4 regions of the Nocardia sp. NPDC055321 genome follow, and region 1 is predicted to be linked to each of the others. Evidence: riboswitches for the same ligand, from Rfam matches in the RefSeq annotation. Region 1 holds a riboswitch; each other region holds the start of a gene.

Region 1 (4,993 bases):
ATCATGCTCGGTCTGGGTATTCTCGGGTGGATCATCATTGGCGGTCTCGCTGGATGGATTGCCAGCAAGATCATGAAAACCGACGCTCAGCAGGGCATCCTGCTCAACATCGTCGTCGGTGTCATCGGCGGTCTGCTCGGTGGCTTCCTGCTCAAGCTCTTCGGTGTCGACGTCGAGGGCGGCGGTCTCTGGTTCAGCTTCTTCACCTGTCTCGGCGGCGCCGTCATCCTGCTGTTCCTGGTCAATCTGGTCACGCGACGATCGGTGCGCTGACCCCGAACCACTGAAATCGCCTGTGCCCGAGCGCCCCACCTTCCGGGGGGCGGCTCGGGCACAGGTGTGTACGGGGGTTGCTCAGCCGTTCACCGTCACCCCGCACCAGGCCGCGAAACCGCGAATTCCGTCGGTGCGCCTGGCATCCTGGCGGGCCAGCACGCGAATTGTCTCGTGCACCATCGGGTGGTAGCGGGTGAGCGAGGGCGAGATGCCCTTGGCGGTGTGCAGCGCGTCCAGCACCATGGCGCGGTCACCGTACAGCAGGTAGGCGCGGGCGAGATCGATGTAGTGGTGCCCGGACCGCGAGCGCGGGGTGCCCGCCGGAATGTACAGTCCCTCCGCTCTTTTCAGCGCTTCCCCGCCGTCCATCAGCTCCACCGCCAGCGCCACGGACCAGATGCCCGCGTTGGTCGGGCCGAAGACCAGCACCTCGTCGCGATCGTGCCCGATGCGCTTGGCGGTCGACTCGGCCTCGGCCAGATGCGAATCGGCCAGATCCCGGTTCCCGGCCCGCGCGGCCGCGAGCCCGGACTGCAGATGCAGCCCGCCCCAGGCGATGAGATCTCCGTCGGCGCCCGCACGCAGCAGGGCCTCGAGATCGGTGCGGCACTGCTCGAGAAAGACGAGCGCGGTCTTCCAATCACCGCCGTTGGTCAGCAGGCTCGCGCGATGGAATCGGCTCGCCGCGATCCACAGCGGATCCCCACTCGCGGTGGCGGCCCACGTCATTCGATCCACGGCGCTGGCCGCCAGGTCCACGTAGCCCAGTTTGTGCGCGAGGCTGCGCACGTTGTAGTACAGCTCGGCCAGCACGACGAACACCCGATCGCGGTCGTGACCGTGGCTGCGGTGCACCAGGACTCGGGTTTCGGTGAGCAGGGCGGGCAGCAGCGCGGCCAGTTTGGGGGCGGCGGCGTCGCGCCGGTACCGGCGGGCCCGGATGGCGGCGTCGGCGAGCGCGGCGAGCGGGCGCACCTCGATGTCGGAATCGGCCAGGTCGTAGGCGGCGAGTTCGTTGCGCAGCAGCGCGATCGCACCGTGCAGTTCCCGATCCTCCACACTGGTCGGCGCGAACGGCTGCCCCAGCAGTTCGGCGGTACTGGTGCGCAGGGCCTTCGCGCTCGCCGCGATGAAGGCCGGGGTGGCCGCGCGCCGGCCCTGTTCCACGGCGCTGATCAACGAGGTGGACACTCCGGTCTCCATGGACAGCCGGGCCTGGGTCCATCCCCGGAGCTTGCGGCCCTGCGCGACTCGCGAGCCGACTCCAGCCGATTCCTCACTCATCACGGCCTCGATTCAAGCGGTTCCCCGGTATCGAGACTGCCACAGATTGTGTGAGTCCGCCGCAGGTCGCGGCGGCACGCTGGATACAGCGACCAGCGCCGGAGCGGTTCGTCCGATTTGTCGAATCTTCGGCGCGACAGGCGCACTCGATGAATCCACACCGAAGGAACCGGACATGGAACGCATGCGCGCCGACGAGGATCCACGGCCCCTCGCCTCGGATGGGGGGTGCCGGTGATGTTCGAATGCCCCAAGGCCCTGGGCTTCCTGAACAAGGACGTCTCCGGCGGGCGGCAACCGTGGGACGAGCGCCTGATCCGCAGTGCCGCGGCCCGGCTCGGGTACGACCTGTCCAAGATCCTGGTGTTCGACGCCCATACCCAGGAGTGGGTGCACCGCCTGCGGGTCGCGGTGAACCGCACCGGCGCCACGGCGGTGTTCGTCCCGAACGTCGAACACTTCGACGCCGCGGTGGTTCCCACCGGACTGGTCGCGGTGGTCGATGTGATCACCGTCGAACCGGAGGAGACCTACGCGCGCGGCGGCGCGCGCGAGCCGGGCGGTCTCGACGCCCCCGGCACCGGCCACTGAACACCGATGCCTATCCTGGTGGCGCAGCTGGTTCGCTCGCGATGTGGCCCACGGAGCCCCTGACCCCATCGCGCGCGTCGAAGCCCGCGCGGCGGTGACGCCACCGCGGGTGAGAGGGAACCCGGTGAGAATCCGGGACTGTCCCGCAGCGGTGAGCAGGAACGACCGCCGTCACACGCACTGGACCCCGCGTCCGGGAAGCGACGGCCAGTAGGTGGACCCCGTGCGGGGCCGGTGCCCGCGAGTCCGAAGACCTGCCCGCTGTACCGGATACGCCGTATCCGGTGGTCGTCGCCTCGTGGACCGGGCGTATCACCGATCAGCACCGTCCCGGCAGCCCCGGGCGCGGGCGTCGGCGTGTGCGCGGATAGGGCGGCGATCCTCCGCACCGCCCCATGGAGCTTCCCGTGACCACCTCGAATACCCGTACGGCTTCGGTCAATACGCAATCACTCGGTGAACTCGATCCCGAACTCGCCGCCGCGATGGCGGGTGAGCTCGCCCGCGAGCGCGACACCCTGGAAATGATCGCCTCGGAGAACTTCGTGCCGCGCGCGGTGCTGCAGGCGCAGGGCAGCGTGCTCACCAACAAGTACGCCGAGGGCTATCCCGGACGGCGTTACTACGGCGGCTGCGAGAACGTCGATGTGGTGGAGACCCTGGCCCGCGAGCGCGCCAAGGAACTCTTCGGCGCCGAATTCGCCAACGTGCAACCACATTCGGGCGCGCAGGCCAACGCCGCGGTGCTCATGGCGCTCATGAACCCGGGCGAGAAACTGCTCGGGCTGAACCTCGCGCACGGCGGGCATCTCACGCACGGTATGAAGCTGAACTTCTCCGGCAAGCTGTACGAGGTGCACGCGTACGGGGTCAGCGAGCAGGACCATCGCATCGACATGGACCGGGTCCGGGAGATCGCGCTCGAGGCACGGCCCAAGGTGATCGTGGCGGGGTGGTCGGCGTACCCGCGGCATCAGGATTTCGCGGCCTTCCGCGCGATCGCCGACGAGATCGGGGCGTACCTGTGGGTCGACATGGCGCATTTCGCGGGTCTGGTCGCCGCGGGACTGCACCCGTCTCCGGTTCCGTACGCCGACATCGTCTCCTCGACCGTGCACAAGACCCTGGGCGGGCCGCGCTCGGGACTCATCCTGGCCAAACAGGAGTTCGCGAAGAAGCTCAACAGCGCGGTGTTCCCGGGCCAGCAGGGCGGACCGCTCATGCACGCCATCGCCGCCAAGGCCGTCTCCTTCAAGATCGCCGCCGGCGCGGAGTTCCGGGACCGGCAGGAGCGGACCCTGTCCGGGGCGAAGATCCTGGCCGAGCGCCTGGGCGGGGCGGACGTGAAGGAGCGCGGCATCAGCGTGCTGACCGGCGGCACCGACGTCCACCTGGTGCTGGTGGATCTGCGGCACTCCGAGCTCGACGGTCAGCAGGGTGAGGATCTGCTGCACGAAATCGGAATCACCGTGAACCGCAACGCGGTTCCGTTCGATCCGCGCCCGCCGATGGTCACCTCGGGCCTGCGGATCGGCACCGCCGCGCTGGCCACCCGCGGCTTCGGCGACGCCGAGTTCACCGAGGTCGCCGACATCATCGCCAGGGCCCTGGCGGGCGGAGCCGATCTCGACGCGCTGCGCGGGCGGGTCTCCACGCTCGCCCGCGACCTTCCGCTGTACGACGGCCTCGAGGACTGGAAGCTGCTCTGACACGCGCGGTCTCCGTTCCGGGCGCCATGAGGGGGCAACCGGAACGGAGACCGGCAATCTTTCGGCACACTGTCTCGGACGGATCTTGCTAGACGGTGGTGTGCAAGATAGTGTGCCCTCGATGTGAGTCAGTGTGGTCTCACATGGAGCAGATGGAGTCGACCTATGGCGCTGCGCGCGTCGCTGCCGGGCCGTATGGCCGTGGCGGCCCTGGCATTCACCGCGGTGGCGGGCACGTTCACCACCGCGACCGCGATGGGCGAGCCGGGCGGGTCCGCACCCGTCGCGGTCGCGCCCGCACCGGCGTTCGCGGTGCCCCCGGAACTGGATCCGGGCTTCTATCGGCCGTCCCCCGAGGTGGTGGCGAGCAAGGCGCCCGGTGAGATCATCGCCGCGCGGCAGGTCAACGTGGCCAACGCCGGGGTGATCCCGCTCAACGTCGATGCCTGGCAGGTGTCGTTCCGCTCCAACAACACTCGCGGCGAGGCGATTCCGGCCGTCGCGACGGTGCTGAAACCGCGCGGGTCCGCACCCGACAAGCTGGTCTCGATGCAGGTGGCCGAGGATTCGCTGGCCGCCTATTGCGCGCCCTCCTACGCCGTGCAGCAGTGGTCGGCGGCCGCGGCCGTCGGGCAGATCGTCGCGCCGCTGGAGTTCGTCATCGCGCAGGCTGCCATCCAACAGGGCTGGGCGGTGGTCATTCCCGACTATCAGGGACCCGACAGCGCGTTCGGCGCCGGGCCGCTGGCCGGGCGGATCACCCTGGACGGGATTCGCGCCGCCCGGGACTTCGAGCCGATGCGGCTGGCTCCGGACACCCGGATCGGCATGTACGGCTACTCCGGCGGTGCGATCGCGACCGGGCACGCCGCCGAACTGAAGGCTTCCTACGCACCCGAACTCAACGTGGTCGGCACGGCCGAGGGCGGCGTGCCCGCCGACTTCGGTCCCCTGCTCGACATCGGCAACGGTCAGATCTGGGCGGGCATGATCTTCTCCGCCGTCATCGGTCTCGGCCGCGAGTACCCGGAGTTCGGGGCGTTGCTCGATCGCGACCTGGATCTGCTCGGGCAGACGCTGAAGGTCGTCAAGGGCGGGCTGTGCGTGCAGTACAACACCGGGCTGTTCCCGTT
Region 2 (4,993 bases), on a different contig from region 1:
GGGAGTGCGGCGCGAGCACGGGCCCCAGCACGACGAGCAGCAGCATCGCCGCCAGCACCGGCAGCCACAGCGAACGAGATCGCTTCATACCCGCTCCCCCAGCACCGCGTGCCGCGCCCGCGGGCTCACCAGCAACGTGCACAGATCCGCCAGCAGATACACCACGATCCCGACCGCCGCCAGCAGCACCGCCGCCGATTGCACGAACGGGAAGTCGCGAGCCTCGATGGCGCGCAACAACTCCTGCGAGAGCCCGGGAAACGCGAAGAGCGTCTCCACCACCGCGACACCGCCGATCAACCCGACCACCGACCCCGCCAGCGGATGCAGGGAGGCCGACAGCGCGTTGGGCGCCACGTGCCGCAGCATGAGCCGCAACCCGCCGACTCCGTTGAGCCGCAACGTCTGTACGTACGGGCTCGCCATGACCTCGGTGGTCTGCGCGCGCACCATCCGCACCGGATGCGGCAGCAGCCCCAGCAGCAGGCAGGTCACCGGCAGCACCAGAATCTCCGGCCGGCTCCACACGCTCGCCCCGGTCGGCACCAGCGACACCGCGGGCAACAGCCGCAACGAGAGCGACACCGTGGCCACCAGCAGCACGCCGAACACGAAGGAGGGCATGGATTCCACCGCCAGCGACCCGACACTGATCACCCGATCGGTGCGGGTACCCGGGCGCGCACCCGCCAGCAGGCCGAGCCCGAGCGCGATCGGAATCAGCAGGGCCGCGGTCAGCGCCGCGAGCGCCACGCTGTTGCCGACCCGGCCCAGCAGCACCTCGGCCACCGGTCGGCCGGAGATCAGCGACTCGCCGAAATCGCCGCGCACGAACCCGGCGACCCACTCGGCGAACCGCACCGGCGCGGGCCGGTCCAGTCCCATGTGCGCACGCAGGGCGGCCAAGCGCTCCGGGGTGGGATCACCGCCGCCCGTGCGCGAGGCGACGACCGTCGCCGCGTCCGAGTCCAGCGTCTCGAACAACCCGAAGACCAGCAGCGCCACGACGAACAGCACGACGATCCCGCCGCCGGCCCGCCGGGCGGCATAGCCCATCACGACCGGCGAATCATTGCTCGGCCAGCCAGGTGGTCGCGTAGTTCGCCCAGTCGTCGGTGCCCGGCACACCGTCACGCACCCCGCCCACGTGCACGCGGGCCGCGTCGGGCCGCTTGGCGAAACTGTGCAGGATGTACCCGCCCTCGTCCCAGAGTTCGCGCTGCAGTTCGCGATACAGGGTGGCCCGGCGCGCCGGATCCATGGCCGCGCGCGCCTGCGCGAACTTGGCATCCCAGCCGGGCCGCTTCCAGCCGGTGCCGTTGCTCGGCGAATCACTGGTCATGGTCTGGCCGTAGAAGTAGTCGAGACTGTAGTTCCACCAGCCGATGTGCGACAGCGGGGCCTTGCCGCTGACCTGGGAGAAGTAGGTGTCCGCCGGCACCGATTCGAGCTTTATCGTGATGCCCGCGACCTTGGCCTGTTCGGCGAACAGCGTCGCGGATTCCAGCATGCCGGGGAAGCCGTCGGCGGTGGGCAGGGTGACGGTCAGATTCTCCTTGCCCGCCGCCCGCAGCAGCTCGCGCGCCTTCTGCGGATCGTAAACACGCTGGGGCAGATCGGCGTCGTAGAAGGGCGCGCCCTTACCGTAGATGTCGTTGCCGAGTTCGGCGTAGCCGTAGTACACCGAATCCACCATGGCCTGCCGGTCCACCGCCAGCCGCATGGCCTGGCGCACCCGCACGTCGTCGAACGGCGCGGTGTCCACGCGCATCTGGAACGCGCCCATGAGACCGGCCGGCGGGGTGACCACCGTGATGTCGCTGTCCCCGGACAGGTTTCGCGCCTGCAGATACGAGATCTCGTGCACCACATCGGCTTCCCCGGACAGGAAGGCGTTCACCCGGGCCTCGGTCTCGGCGATCTGGATGATCTCCACCTCGTCCAGGAAAACCTGCCCGTCCCAGTACTTCTCGTTGCGCCGCAACAGGATCCGGTCGCCCGGAGACCACTTGACCAGCGCGAACGGCCCGGTGCCCACCGGCAGCACCGACCCGTCGATGACGCCGGTGCCGTCCTTGACGATGTAGCAGTACCAGCCCGCGAGCACCGAACCGAAGTCCGCCAGCGGCGTTTTCATCTGCACCGTCACCACGAGATCGCTCTCGGCGCGGGTGCGCGACATGTCGACCGCGGAGAGATCGCCCGAGGAGTTCCGGGCCGGATCGAGCATGCGCTGGAAGCTCCACAGCACATCGCGCGCGGTCAGCGGGGAGCCGTCGCTGAACAGCACGCCCGGCCGCAACGTGATGCGCCATCGGCTGCCATCGGCATTCGGCACGACCGACTCCGCCAGCCGGTAGCGCAGCGTCAGGTCGTTGTTGTAGGCGACGAGCTTGTCCCAGACGTTCTTGGACACCGCGCCGCCGGCCGAACTCCCGGCCTGATGCGGATCGAGCACGTCCGCGCTCGCCGAGCGCCCGGCGATCACCGTCCGCAGGCGGCCGCCCGGCCGGGGCGGGCCCGAGGCCGCGGTGCGCGCACCGGTGTCCGAGCCGCAGCCCGCCAGAACGCCCGACGTGCCGAGCAGGACGGCCCCGAGCGCGCCCGCGCTGCCGAGCAGGAATGTGCGGCGGCCGACATCCGGCCGTCGCGGTGTGTAGTTGTTCATCAATCCTCGTTGGTGTGATCCCGATACCGCGGGCGCAGGTATCCTGGCTCCCGGATCGACACACCCCGCCGGCCTTCCAACCTGGGCAGGTCGTGACCATATTTCGGCGGATTGCTCCCCGGTGACAGTTGCGGGACAGCCCCGGATTCACACCGGTGTTCCCTACGCCGGATACCGACCCTACGGGACGGACCGGGCGCGCGGGGGACGCCCGCCGGACCGGCGGCAGCGGCTCGGTCGCGCCGCCGGGCGCGGCTATTCGACCACGGCGGGCGCCGCGCAGCTGTCCGGAACGGCGACGAGCGAGCAGGTCACCGGGTACCGCGTGGGCTTGTAGTCGCTCGGGACTCCGCCGCGCGCGGTGATGTCGCGGTAGGCGGCGACACCGTCGGTGGGACGGCGGGTCAGGCTCGGATCGTGCTGGGCGTCAACGGTGTACAGGCCGAAGCGGGCGGAGTAGTCGCCCCATTCGTAGTTGTCGGTGAGGCTCCAGTAGTTGTAGGAGACCACGTCGACGCCGTCAGCTTTGGCGCGCTGCAGCCAGTAGACGGTGTCGCGCAGATGATCGCCGCGGGTGTAGCCGTCGTCGCGACCGCCGTCCGGGCCGGTGGCCAATCCGTTCTCGATCACGCGAATGGGCTTGCCGGGGAACCGCGCCGCGATGTGGCGGAGCACGTAGTAGATGCTCTCCGGGGCCTGGGTGCTCTTCCAGAACTCCCCGGTCGCGCCGTACGCGGCGGACAGGTCGGTGACCGAGGTGGAGTAGTAGTGATCCACGCCGATGAAGTCCAGGCTCTCGCGCATCTGGTCCGGGAACAGCTGCTCCAGCCACGACTGCACGCCCGGGATCGGGATGTACGCCAGATTGGAGGAGACCTGCGCGTCCGGCTGCACGGAGTGGATGTGGCGGTAGATGTCCCGGTGCGCGGCGACGATGCCGGACACCATCGCGCCCGCGTTCTCCGGGCGCAGACCGCCGTACATGAGCTCGCGCCGGACGTATTCGGTCGGCTCGTTGAAGGTGATCCACAGCGGGCGCGCCCACGCGTAGCGATCGACCACCCGCCGCGCGAAATCGACCAGTTCCGAGGACATCTCGGGTCGATTCCAGCCGCCGCGATCCACCTCCCACCCGGGATGGACCCAGTGGTTCAGGGTGATCATCGGCCGCATGCCGGAGTCCACGATCCGCGCGATGACCGCGTCGTAGAATGCCCACCCCGCCGGATCATCGCTCCCCGGAACGGTTTCCACGCGCGACCACTCGACCGAGGTGCGATAGATCCCCACCCCCAGGCTCCGCGCCCGCGCGATGTCGGCCGCGTAGTTGTGGAAGAAGTCGACCGAGTTGCCGATGGGCTCGCGCACCCGGCCCTGATCCCCGTACCGCAGCCAGTTGCTGTCGGGGCTGTAGCCCTCGGACTGGAATCCGGACTGCGCGACACCGAACTCGAAGTCCTCGCCGAGCCCCGGCACATCCGCACCCGCCGGCCCGGCGCCCGCCACGGTCATCGTCGCGATCGAGAAGGCCGCGGCCACCCCCGCCGTACACAGTTTCGACCACCGCTGCCGCACTTCGATCCTCCGGTCCACCGAGCTCTACCGATACACCGATGCATCCGGATGCATCGGTGTACGCGGAAGTATGCTGCGCGCCCGCGATGTGCGCCAGGGATCGCGAACAAGATTCCGGTACAGGCGAATCCCGGCGCGCGTGCTCAGCCCCGATCGGCCGGGGTCGCCGACGGCTGCAGCAGGCGTTCCTCGAGTGCCGCCACCTGGGCCGCGACGCGTTCGTGCTCGGCGAGGTGCACCAGATCCGCGAACGCGCGATCAACACCGGAGTCGGCGATGGCGCGTTCACAGCGACGGGCCAGCTCGTGCCGGTCGGTACCGGGCGGCACCGTGGGCTGCAGGGTGAGCTCGGCGACCACGCCCCGCGAGCGCAGGACACGGCGGATCGAGTCCGCCATCGTGTCGACGCCGACGAACGCGGGGACCGTGGAGACCGCGCCGTCGGCGTCGAGGTAGCGCAGCTGGATCGGCTGCACCGGCGTGCCGGTGTCCACCGCGGCCTGGAACAGCGCGGGCCGCAGGTGACCGTGGGCGCGACCGCACCAGGTGGTGCCCTCGGGGAAGATGCCGACGCGCTCGCCCGCGCGCAGGCGGGCCGCGATCTCACCGATCACGCCGGGCAGGGCGCGCAGGCGTTCGCGTTCGATCGGGATGACGCGGACCTTGCGGGCGACCGCGCCGAGCACCGGCCAGTCGATGAGGTCGGCGCGGGCGACGAAGGAGGTCGGCTCCACCGCGGACAGCGCCATG
Region 3 (4,993 bases), on a different contig from region 1:
ATACGGCATAGGACAGCCGCACGTCCGAGTTGCCCAGGAACAGGCGCCGATCACGCACGATATCGCCGGCGGGGCCACCGGCCCACAGGTCGGGCAGGCGCATGTGCAACGGGCGCAAGGGCAGATTGGGCGTCAGGCTCTGGTCGGGCACATCCCAGGTTCGGCTGTCGACCAAGCTGGACGGCACGCCGCGGTGGTAGAGCAGGGAACCCGTGCTCGAGAACCCCTCTTCGCCGATGAACTCCTCGAACAGCGGCTGTCCATCCTCGTCCTCGAAGAGGGTGTGGCGCTTGGGTGGTACGAGTCCCACGGTCCGGTAGTACGGCACCGTTCCTCCGCTCTCCTTGCACCATGCCATGCTCGATATTCGGTGCACGGTGTCCTATATTCGAACACCGTAGAGCGCGTGTGGCCGGTTGTAAATCGGCCACTCTGCCGTCCGGGTGCGCCGGTCCGCTCCCGCGGCCGGATGTCCGCCTCGTCCGGATTGGTGCAACAGCGAACAGCGTGCTACTACTCTCAGCTGTGCTCCACCTCGGTTCCTGCCCGTCACCTGTGTTTCGACATTTCGGCGGCTTTCCCTCATGACGGTCGACAGCCCCATCGCGCCCGCGGTCGCCCCCGTGGAACCAGTGGCGCGCGGTCGCGCCGGGCGATTCGAGTTTCTCGACGCATTGCGCGGCCTGGCGGCTCTGGCGGTGGTGGTGCAGCACTGTTCCGAGCGGCTCTGGCCCGAGTATTTCCGCTTCTCGCAGGCGTATTTCGGACTCGGCGAGTTCGGTGTGTTCGTCTTCTTCATCGTCAGCGGATTCATCATTCCGGCCTCGCTCGAACGCGGCCGCTCGCTGGGCGCGTTCTGGGCCGGCCGGTTCTTCCGGCTCTTCCCGCTGTTCTGGGCCTGCCTGGTCGCGGCGATGCTGCTGAACTCGTTCGGCAGATATGAACTGCCGGATCCGTTCTGGGATCAGCCTGTTCTGAACTTCCTGGCGAATCTGACCATGATGCAGTTCTTCATCGGCGGCTGGGACATCCAGATCATCGGCGCTTCCTGGTCGCTGTCCTATGAGCTGGTGTTCTATCTGATCCTGTCGCTGCTGCTCATCGCCCGGATCAATCGCCGGTCGGTGCCGCTGGCGGTGGGCGCGCTGGTCCTGATCGTGCCCGGCGCGCTGTTGCCGCCCGCACTGCTCACGAGCGCGGACGCCGGCGCCCTGACCCGTTCGATCGTGGTGGTCGCGACCATCACCGCGGCGACGGTCTTCGCGTGCCTGGCGACCGACCGCCGCGCCGCGCTCGCCGCGATCCTGATCTCGGTGATCGCCGTGCCCCTGTTCCTGAATCAGCCCGGCGCCTCGGTGCTGACCTTCGGCTACCTCGCCACGATGTTCCTCGGCACGGTGCTCTACCGCATGACCGCCGGCGAGATCACCGCGCCGCGCGGGTGGCTGGTGTTCGCCTTCGCCATGTGCCTGATCTTCGGCGTCAGCACCTTGGTTCCGGCCGTCGTCGATCCGATCACCGGCGTGTGGGTCACCTGGGTCAAACAGCCCCTGACGATCCTGCCCGCCTACGTGATGTTCGCGGCCTTTCTGCTGCTGCGCCGCTACTCGTTCCCCCGCCCGCTGCTCTACCTGGGCCGAATCAGCTACTCCCTCTATCTGGTTCACGCGCTGATCCTCGACGCCATCCCGCGCTGGAACACGTCGGTCCTGGGCGTTCCCGCCCAGTGGCTGACCCTGCTGACCTGGGTGACGACGGCGCTGCTGATCTCCGCGCTCACCTACCGTTTCATCGAGAAGCCCTGTCACACTCTCGGTCACCGCGTGATCGCCAGGATCGACTCCCGCGCGAACGCGGCCGAACGACCCGCGACCGTCGCCGCGTAGCGCCCGCTGTCACGATCCATCCGCTCGCTCTCTGACGAACGAGCGGGGCAACCGAATGATGCGCGGGGAGTTAGCCGACCACCCGCGAGGCCGCGGCTGCTAGGTTCAGCGGGCAGGGAACACCGGTGTGAATCCGGGGCTGTCCCGCAACTGTGACCGGGTAGCAGACCTTCATCTGACGGCCACGACCTTCCTGGGTTGGAAGGCCGAAGGCGAGCGTTGATCCGGGAGCCAGGATACCTGCGCCCGTTCAGGATCGAGCTTCACGAGGATGAGAATGCGCGTGTACGCACGCCGCCGGCCCGGTGCCGAGCGGCTATCCGACCATGCTTCCGGTGCGGGGCGACATCGTCGCTCCCGGGTTGCGGGTGTCGTCGCCGGATTGCTCGCGGTGGCCATGGTCGCCGCCGGGTGTTCGGCGAGTGAGAGTGACGGCGCGGCTTCGGCCCGCGCCCTGCGGGAGTCCGGCGACGGCACGCTGACCATCTACAACTCCTACAAGATCGCCGGGCTGGATCCCGCGGGCACCGGCACGAACTGGCTGTTCGACTGGGGTGTCGCGGAGAACCTGCTGCAGGTCAACGAGACGGGTGAGGTCGCGCCGTGGCTGGCGGAATCGGTTACCCGTGAGGGGGATAACCGCTGGGTCGTGGCCCTGCGCGAGGGCGTGACCTTCCAGAACGGCAAGCCCGTCGACTCCGCCGCGGTCGCGGCCGCGCTGACCAGGCAGATCGCCAAATCCGCCGCGGCCCGGGTGTATCTGGACGCGGCCACGACCGTGCGGGCCGACGGCAAGCGCGTCGTGATCACCACGCCCGCCCCGAACGCGATGGTGCCCGCCGCGCTGGCGGCCCGGGACAACTCGCTGCAGATCTACGATGTCGCCGCGATGGACGCCGCCAACGGCGATTCCGCCAAGATCGTCGGCGCGGGCGCGTACTCGGGCCCGTACGCCATCACCGCGTGGTCGCCGGACAACCTGGTGCTCGCGCCGTTCGGAAACCATTGGGAGGGAACGCCGCCGCTGCGGGGCGTCACCGTGCGCGTGGTCCCCGACGAGCAGGCCCGCCTCGCCGGCGTGCGCAGCGGTGAAGCCGACATGGCGTTCTACCCGTCCACCTCGGCGAAGCTGGAACTGCGGGGCGAGAAGGACATTCACGTGCTGTCCTCCGAACTCGCCCTGCAGTCGCTGCTGGTGGACATGAATCTGAAGGCCGGAATCTTCACTGATACCGCCGTGCGCAAGGCCTTCACCGCCGCCATCGACTACGCGGGCATCGCCGCCGATGTCGGCAACGGCCAGTTCGCACCGGCCGCCGGGCTCTACCCGCCGACCATGTCGTTCGCCTCGGGCAACCAGCGGTACGACCTGAACGAGGCGAAGGGCCTGCTCGACGCGGCCGGCTGGACACCCGGCCCGGACGGCATCCGGGTCAAGGACGGCCGGAAACTGCTGGTGCGGTTCGTGACTCAAGCTCAGGGCCCGGAGACCACCGATGTCGCGATCGCGATGAAGGACCAGGTCGCCCGTGCCGGTTTCGAGCTGCGGATCGACAACGCCGAGGATTCGGCCGCGGTGAAGAAGGACCCGGCCGCGTGGGATTCCTCGGTGGCACTGAGCGGTTCGCTCTCGGGTACCGCCGATCCGATCCAGCCGTACCTGGTGCGCTGGACCACCGGCGGCTCGGCGAACGCGCAGGGCGTGGCGAATCCCGAGATCGACGCCATCGGCGCCCAGCTGCGCGGCGAGTTCGACACCGCCCGCCGCGACGCGCTGCTGCAACGGGCACAACAGATTCTGGTGCGTGACCAGGCGTACGTGGTGGCGGGCACCTTCAAGTACTTCACCGTGGTCACCGGCCCGGAGTGGGCCGACTACACGGTGTCGAGCGTGCGCAGGCACATCACCAGCCGGACCGGCGAATAGCCCGGCTCGGCAATGCGATTGGTAGCCCTGGCCCGGCGCCGGGTCGTCGAGGCACTGCTCACCCTGCTGGGCGCGAGCGCGCTCATCTGGGCCCTGATGCCGCTCGCCCCGGGTGATCCGGCGCGCATGATCCTTGTCGCGCAGGGCGTTCCGGAGCCGCCGCCCGAGCAGATCGCCGAGCTCGAGCGCACCCTGCACCTGGATCAGCCGGTGCCCGCGCAGTACGCGCACTGGCTGTGGGGCGTGCTGCGCGGCGATTTCGGGCTGTCCTTCGTCTCCGGCCGCCCGGTCGCGGGGGAGTTCACCGAGCGGCTGCCCGCGACGCTGCTGCTGGCGTCGGTGTCGCTGGCGCTCGCGCTCGTGCTGTCGGCCGGGCTGGGCGTGGTCGCGGCGCGGTATGCGCACCGCTGGCCCGACCACGGCGCGCGCTGGCTGGCACTGGTTTTCGCCTCGGTGCCGGGATTCATCGTGGCGCTGCTGTTGATTCAGGTGGTCGTCGTCGGAATGGGTGTCGGCAAGGCCGCGCTGGACGGCACCTGGCGGCAGGTGTGGCTGCCCGCGATCTGTCTCGCGGTCGGATTGTTCGACACCTGGTCGCGCCTGCTGCGGGCGAATCTGCTGGCATTCCTGGATTCGCCGACCGCCGCGGTGCTGAGCGCCCGGGGCGCCTCGCGGTGGCGGATTCTCTGGCGGCACGCGCTGCCCAACAGCGCGGTGCCGTCGCTGCACGCGCTGGCGGTCGGTGCGGCCGTGCTCATCGGCGGGGCGACCGTCGTCGAAACGGTGTTCACCTGGCCGGGTCTCGGCTCGTATGTGGTGGAGTCGGTGAAAACCCGGGATCTGCCGGTGATTCAGGCGTTCACGATCTTCGCGACGGCGAGCTACGTGCTGACCAGCGTGGCGGCCGATCTGCTGTCCGCGGTTATCGACCGCAGGATCGCGGTGGAACCGTGAGGGCCGCCGTCCGCGCCCACCTGTCGGCGGCGCCCGCGTCCGTCCGCGTCGGCGCCGCCCTGCTGGGAGCGCTGGTGCTGCTGGCGATCCTGGGACCGCACGTGGCGGCGTTCGGACCCAACGAGCCGCACTACGCGGACAAACTCGTCGCGCCGAACTCCGAATACTGGCTGGGCACCGACCAGTACGGGCGCGACCAGTTCTCCCGGGTGATGCACGGCCTGCG
Region 4 (4,993 bases), on a different contig from region 1:
AGTCATGGAACCTGTTCACCTCTGCGCCCTCGAGCACGGCCACCGCGTCGTCGGTCAGGATCGCCAGCGAGCAGTACAGCGACACCAGATACGAGGCAATGGCGCTGCGGTCGATGCCCATGAACTTCACCGACAGTCCCGGGCCCTGTTCGCCGGCCAGGCCCGGCTGGTACAGCCCGACCACGCCCTGTCGTTCCGCGCCCGGGCGGATGAGCAGGAACTTCGTCTTGCCGCCCGTCACCGGGACCTTGTCCGAGGGGATGATCGGAATCCCGCGCCAGGTGATGAACTGCGAGCCGAACAGACTCACCGTCGGCGGCGGCACACCGCGCCGCGTGCACTCTCGCCCGAACGCCGCGATGCCCTCCGGATGGGTGAGGAAGAAGCCGGGCTCCTTCCAGACCTTGGCGATGAGATTGTCCAGGTCGTCCGGCGTCGGGGGGCCCGCGATGGTCGAGATCCGTTGCTTCTTCGGCGTATTGGCGATCAGCCCGTAGTCGGGGCTGTTGATCAGTTCGCCCTCCTGATGCTCCTTGATCGCCTCGATGGTCAGGCGCAACTGCTGGGAGATCTGGTCGTGCGGGCTGGAATACAGGTCCGAGACCCGGGTGTGCACGTCGAGAATCGTGTGCACGGCCTTGAGCCGGTACTCGCGCGGATCTTTCTCGTAGTCGATGAAGGTCTCCGGCAGCGGGGACTCGTCGTAGTTGTCGCACTTGATGTCGACGGTCTGCTCGTGCGTCACCCGATTGCGCCGGTAGATACCGGCTTCCACCGGCACCCAGCTCAGCAGATGGACCAACCACCGCGGGGTGATCGACTCCATCTGCGGAACGGTCTTGGTGGCATTGGCGAGTGTCCGAGCGGCCTCGTCGCCCAGTGCCACCGGTTGCGGCACGGTACTTGTCATGAAAACCGCCTTCAATTAGGCAAATTGGGGGTTACCGACGGGACGGAATACTAACCCCGGGATTCGGCGCTGTCCTGGTGAACCACACGGCGGGCGTGTCCTGGAAGTTTGCTGGCGATACCGCGATTCGATGCCACCACTTCCGTGAATGTGAAGGAGTGCACTCCGCCGGAGAGGTGTCACGAGCTAACAGTGAGGAAACCGTAATTGCGCGGTAATGAGCGCGCGGGCGGCACGCGTGGAAACCGGTGCGGCCCCGCGCCTCAGCGCACGCCCACGAGCACCGCGTCGGTGATCGAGCGCCACGCCACCCCGGCTTCGGTGAACCCCGCCGCGCGGACATGGTCGAGATGCCAGTCCAGGGTCTGCGGAACGCCCTGCGGCCGGTTGTCCAGGATCGCGCGACTGGCGGCCAGTTCGTTGCTCAGCCGGGAATCGTCGGCGATGCTCGCCCACCACTGTTCCCAATCCGGCACGCCTTCCGAGCGCACGCGCTCCTGATGTCCGCGCTGGATCCGCTCGTCCAGCTCGTTCAGCAGCGGGGTCCCCGGGTCGGGCATGTGATCGGCGTTGACGAGCAGCCCGCCCGGGCGCAACAGCGCAGGCAGGTCCGCGTAGAGGCGGGCCAGATCGGCGGGCTGCATCCAGTGCGTGGCGGTCGCGGTCAGGATGGCGTCGAACGGTTCGGGCGGCAGGGCCCGGGTCCAGGCCGGATCCTCCAGGTCCGCGACGACGAACACGATGCGCGGGTCATCGGCGAAGGAACCGCGCGCCATCGCCAGCAGGGTCGGGTCTCGATCCACCGCAACCGAACTCGCCTCGGGCAGCCGCGCGAACAGGCGGCGGGTGATGGTGCCGGTCCCACAGGCCAGGTCCAGGACCCGGGGCGCCTTCCCGGCGCTCGCGGTCACCAGATCGAGCATCACCCGGAACCGCTCCTCGCGATCGGGCATGTACAACTCCTGCTGGCGATCCCAACTTTCTTGCCACGCTTCCCAATTCACGGCTTCTCCAGGCTCTGATCAGCGGCTTCGGAACGGACGCAGACTACGCGGCCGTCCGGGCGCGTCGGCGCCGCGACACGCGGCCGGGCGACGCCGGGACGCGCCGGGCAGGGGTGTGGTTGTCGGCGGCGGTACCACTTCGCTATATTCGCCTGCGCAGCTGGTTCGCCGGAGGCGGTATCGAGGAGCCCCTGATCCGTCCGAAGGCGTCGAAGCCCGGTGGCGCGCTCGCGCGCCGCGGGGCGAGAGGGAACCCGGTGGGAATCCGGGACTGTCCCGCAGCGGTGAGTGGGAACGACAGCCGTCATTCCGCGCTGGGCGCGTTGCCCGGGAAGCGATGGCCGATAGGACCAGCCCCGGCACGAGCGCCGGGGCCGACCCGGGTCACGGGTCGATGCCCACGAGTCCGAAGACCTGCCCGTTGTGCCGGATACGTCGTATCCGGCGGTTGTCGCCTCGTGGACCGGGTGGCATGCCGAGCGGAACCGGGCGTCGCACGACGCCACATCAAGGGCTCCTTTCAGCGTGCACTCGCGATGAGGTGGCCATCGGCATGCTGACCATGGAGCTCACCAATGACGAACCCGGACAATACATTCGCGGCCGTGCCCGGCCGCGCGCCGATCGAACGCACCGCCCGCGTCGCGCCCCTGGCCGCCGCGCGCGCCTCGGTCGTACAGAACCTGCGCATCCATTCCGGTGCGCGGGTGCCCTTCTCGGTGGAGTTCAATCCGCCGCGTGACGCCGCCGGCGAGGCCCGGCTGTGGCGCACGGTCCGGGAATTCGAGCGCATGCACCCGGCCTTCGTCTCCATGACCTACGGGGCCGGCGGCTCCACCAAGGACCGCACCGCCCGCATCACCGGCGAGCTCGCCCAGCAGACCACCCTGCTGCCGGTGGCGCACCTGACCGCGGTCGGCCACAGCATCGCCGAACTGCGCGCCCTGGTCGGTTCCTACGCCGACTGCGGCATCCGCGACATCCTGGTGCTGCGCGGTGATCCGCCGGGCGATCCGCTCGGGGCGTGGGAGCGGCACCCCGACGGCGTGGAGTACGCCGAGGAGCTGGTGCGCATCGTGCGCGATCTCGGCGACTTCAACGTCGGGGTGGCCTCGTTCCCGCAGGGGCATCACCGCTCACCGGACCTGGCCACCGATACCGCGCACCTGGTCGCCAAACTCCGCGCCGGAGCCGACTATTCGATTACCCAGATGTTCTTCGACGTCGAGCACTATCTGCGCCTGCGGGATCGGGTGGCCGCGCACGACCTGGTCGAGGGCGCGAAGCCGATCATTCCCGAGCTGATGCCGATCACCTCCCTGCGCACGGTGCAGCGCGCGGTGGAGCTGTCCGGCCGCGAACTCCCGCCCGCCGTGCTGGCGCGGTTGCGGCGCGCGGCGGGGGATGGGCCCGAAGAGAACAGGGCCGCGGTGCGCGCCGAGGGCATCGAGATCGCGACCGAGATGGCGCAGCGTCTCATCGACGAGGGCGCGCCGTGCCTGCACTTCATCACCCTCAATTTCGCCAAGGCGACGACCGAGGTGCTGACCAATCTCGGCTACCGGGTCACCGCGGCGCCGCTGAGCGCCTGAGAAACCGGCGGCGGGTCCGGAAACCCCGGACGGGCCCGGCAACCGGCTGGCTCTGAGATCTGCGTTACGCTAGCCTAACCTAAATCGGCTGAGGTTAGGCTACGTTTACTACGTAAGTGCGCGCTGATCAGCGATTACATCCGGTGACCGGCCGTAGATGCTGAAAGCCTGCCGCTATGGCTCGCGTGTCGCGAGGGGCCCGCCGCGATCTTCGGGTTAGCCCACCCTAATAAAATAGGTTACCCTAACTCGCGAATGTGGATCTGCGAGAGGGTTTCTGATGGTGGTTGCTCGTCCCGAGACGAGTCCGGGTACCGATGGAGTTGTCGAACCAGCTGTTTACGAGCTGACCGCCCGGCCCATCGATATCGAACGTGACACCGAGACCGCTCATCGGTGGCTCATCCACCCCAAGTCGGCGTACTGGGGCATGCTCGAGAGCACCCCGGCCGACGTCGAGGATCTGATCCGCGTCGCCAAGTCCGACCCGGATCCGCGATTCGGTATGTGGATCGGCGCTTTCGAGGACGAGCCGCAGTTCCTGTTCGAGCTGTACAACCCGCAGACCAGTGATCTGGCCAAGCCGGGCACCGGGTACGAGCACACCGCCGGTGACATCGGCATGCACCTGCTGGTGTCCAACAGCGAGCGCCGGCTGCCGGGCTTCACCGGCAACGTCATGCTGCACATCATGCGCACCGCCTTCTTCGAGTGCGGCGCCGAACGAGTCGTGGTCGAGCCGGATCACCGGAACCTGCACGTGCAGAAGCTCAACGCCGCGGTCGGTTTCCAGGTCGCGGGTGATTTCCCGGTGGCCGACAAGATCGCCCGCCTGAGCTACTGCACCCGTGCCGATTTCATTCGGCTCACGGACAACGGCCGGTCCCTGGCGACCGACTTCCAGCTCGCGAACTCCTGAGAAGGTAGTGCTTTGACCAGCCCCGAAGCTTCCGCATGCCTATCCGCGTTCTGGCAGACCTACGAGACCAGAATCGCGACCAAGATCCTGGCCGAGTTCTGCCACGAGCGGTTCGTGCACCCCGTCGAGTTGACCCCCGGCGTCTACGTACTGCACTCCGATGACGGCCTGACCGAATACGGTTTCCGCGCCGAGGTGCTGTCCCTGGACAGCTGGTGCATCGACGAGTCGTCACTGCGCCGCACCCGCGACGGCGAGCCCGCGCGCATCGACGCCACCCAGCTCATCATCGATCTCAGTGGCTCCCTGGGCATTCCGCGCGACGCGCTGCCGGAATACCTCGAGGAGTTCACCAACACCCTGATCATGAGCGCGAATCGCCCCGACGATCGGCGCATCGCGGCCGCGGAGCTGGCGGTCGCGGACTTCCAGACCATCGAACGCACCATGACCGAGGGTCATCCGTGCATCGTGGCCAACGCCGGCCGGCTGGGCTTCAGCGTCCACGACGTGGAGAACTATGCGCCCGAATGGGGTTCGCGTTTCGCGCTGACCTGGGTCGCGGTCC

What was found. A riboswitch is a leader RNA that binds a small molecule or an ion and turns the genes downstream of it on or off. The one in region 1 is predicted to bind cobalamin.
Region 2: it holds a riboswitch for cobalamin, as region 1 does, so the genes downstream of both, ACWIGI_RS17070 (ABC transporter substrate-binding protein) here and glyA (serine hydroxymethyltransferase) in region 1, are expected to answer to the same signal.
Region 3: it holds a riboswitch for cobalamin, as region 1 does, so the genes downstream of both, ACWIGI_RS06850 (ABC transporter substrate-binding protein) here and glyA (serine hydroxymethyltransferase) in region 1, are expected to answer to the same signal.
Region 4: it holds a riboswitch for cobalamin, as region 1 does, so the genes downstream of both, ACWIGI_RS40795 (methylenetetrahydrofolate reductase) here and glyA (serine hydroxymethyltransferase) in region 1, are expected to answer to the same signal.

What each region holds. Positions count from the first base shown of each region.
Region 1 is NZ_JBSHMS010000017.1:108,342-113,334, reverse strand. It holds gene ACWIGI_RS26635 (GlsB/YeaQ/YmgE family stress response membrane protein) at 4-273, shown strand; gene ACWIGI_RS26630 (helix-turn-helix domain-containing protein) at 355-1,560, opposite strand; gene ACWIGI_RS26625 (hypothetical protein) at 1,795-2,151, shown strand; cobalamin riboswitch at 2,242-2,427, shown strand; gene glyA (serine hydroxymethyltransferase) at 2,547-3,860, shown strand; gene ACWIGI_RS26615 (lipase family protein) at 4,026-4,993, shown strand, end outside.
Region 2 is NZ_JBSHMS010000009.1:237,764-242,756, reverse strand. It holds gene ACWIGI_RS17080 (ABC transporter ATP-binding protein/permease) at 1-88, opposite strand, end outside; gene ACWIGI_RS17075 (ABC transporter permease) at 85-1,056, opposite strand; gene ACWIGI_RS17070 (ABC transporter substrate-binding protein) at 1,070-2,668, opposite strand; cobalamin riboswitch at 2,683-2,867, opposite strand; gene ACWIGI_RS17065 (family 1 glycosylhydrolase) at 2,924-4,180, opposite strand; gene ACWIGI_RS17060 (lysophospholipid acyltransferase family protein) at 4,387-4,993, opposite strand, start outside.
Region 3 is NZ_JBSHMS010000003.1:446,713-451,705, reverse strand. It holds gene ACWIGI_RS06860 (homogentisate 1,2-dioxygenase domain-containing protein) at 1-328, opposite strand, end outside; gene ACWIGI_RS06855 (acyltransferase family protein) at 585-1,886, shown strand; cobalamin riboswitch at 1,960-2,148, shown strand; gene ACWIGI_RS06850 (ABC transporter substrate-binding protein) at 2,164-3,813, shown strand; gene ACWIGI_RS06845 (ABC transporter permease) at 3,826-4,767, shown strand; gene ACWIGI_RS06840 (ABC transporter permease) at 4,764-4,993, shown strand, end outside.
Region 4 is NZ_JBSHMS010000053.1:13,965-18,957, forward strand. It holds gene ACWIGI_RS40780 (family 2A encapsulin nanocompartment cargo protein cysteine desulfurase) at 1-6, opposite strand, end outside; gene ACWIGI_RS40785 (family 2A encapsulin nanocompartment shell protein) at 1-910, opposite strand, end outside; gene ACWIGI_RS40790 (class I SAM-dependent methyltransferase) at 1,174-1,863, opposite strand; cobalamin riboswitch at 2,162-2,330, shown strand; gene ACWIGI_RS40795 (methylenetetrahydrofolate reductase) at 2,490-3,506, shown strand; gene ACWIGI_RS40800 (GNAT family N-acetyltransferase) at 3,787-4,425, shown strand; gene ACWIGI_RS40805 (IucA/IucC family protein) at 4,438-4,993, shown strand, end outside.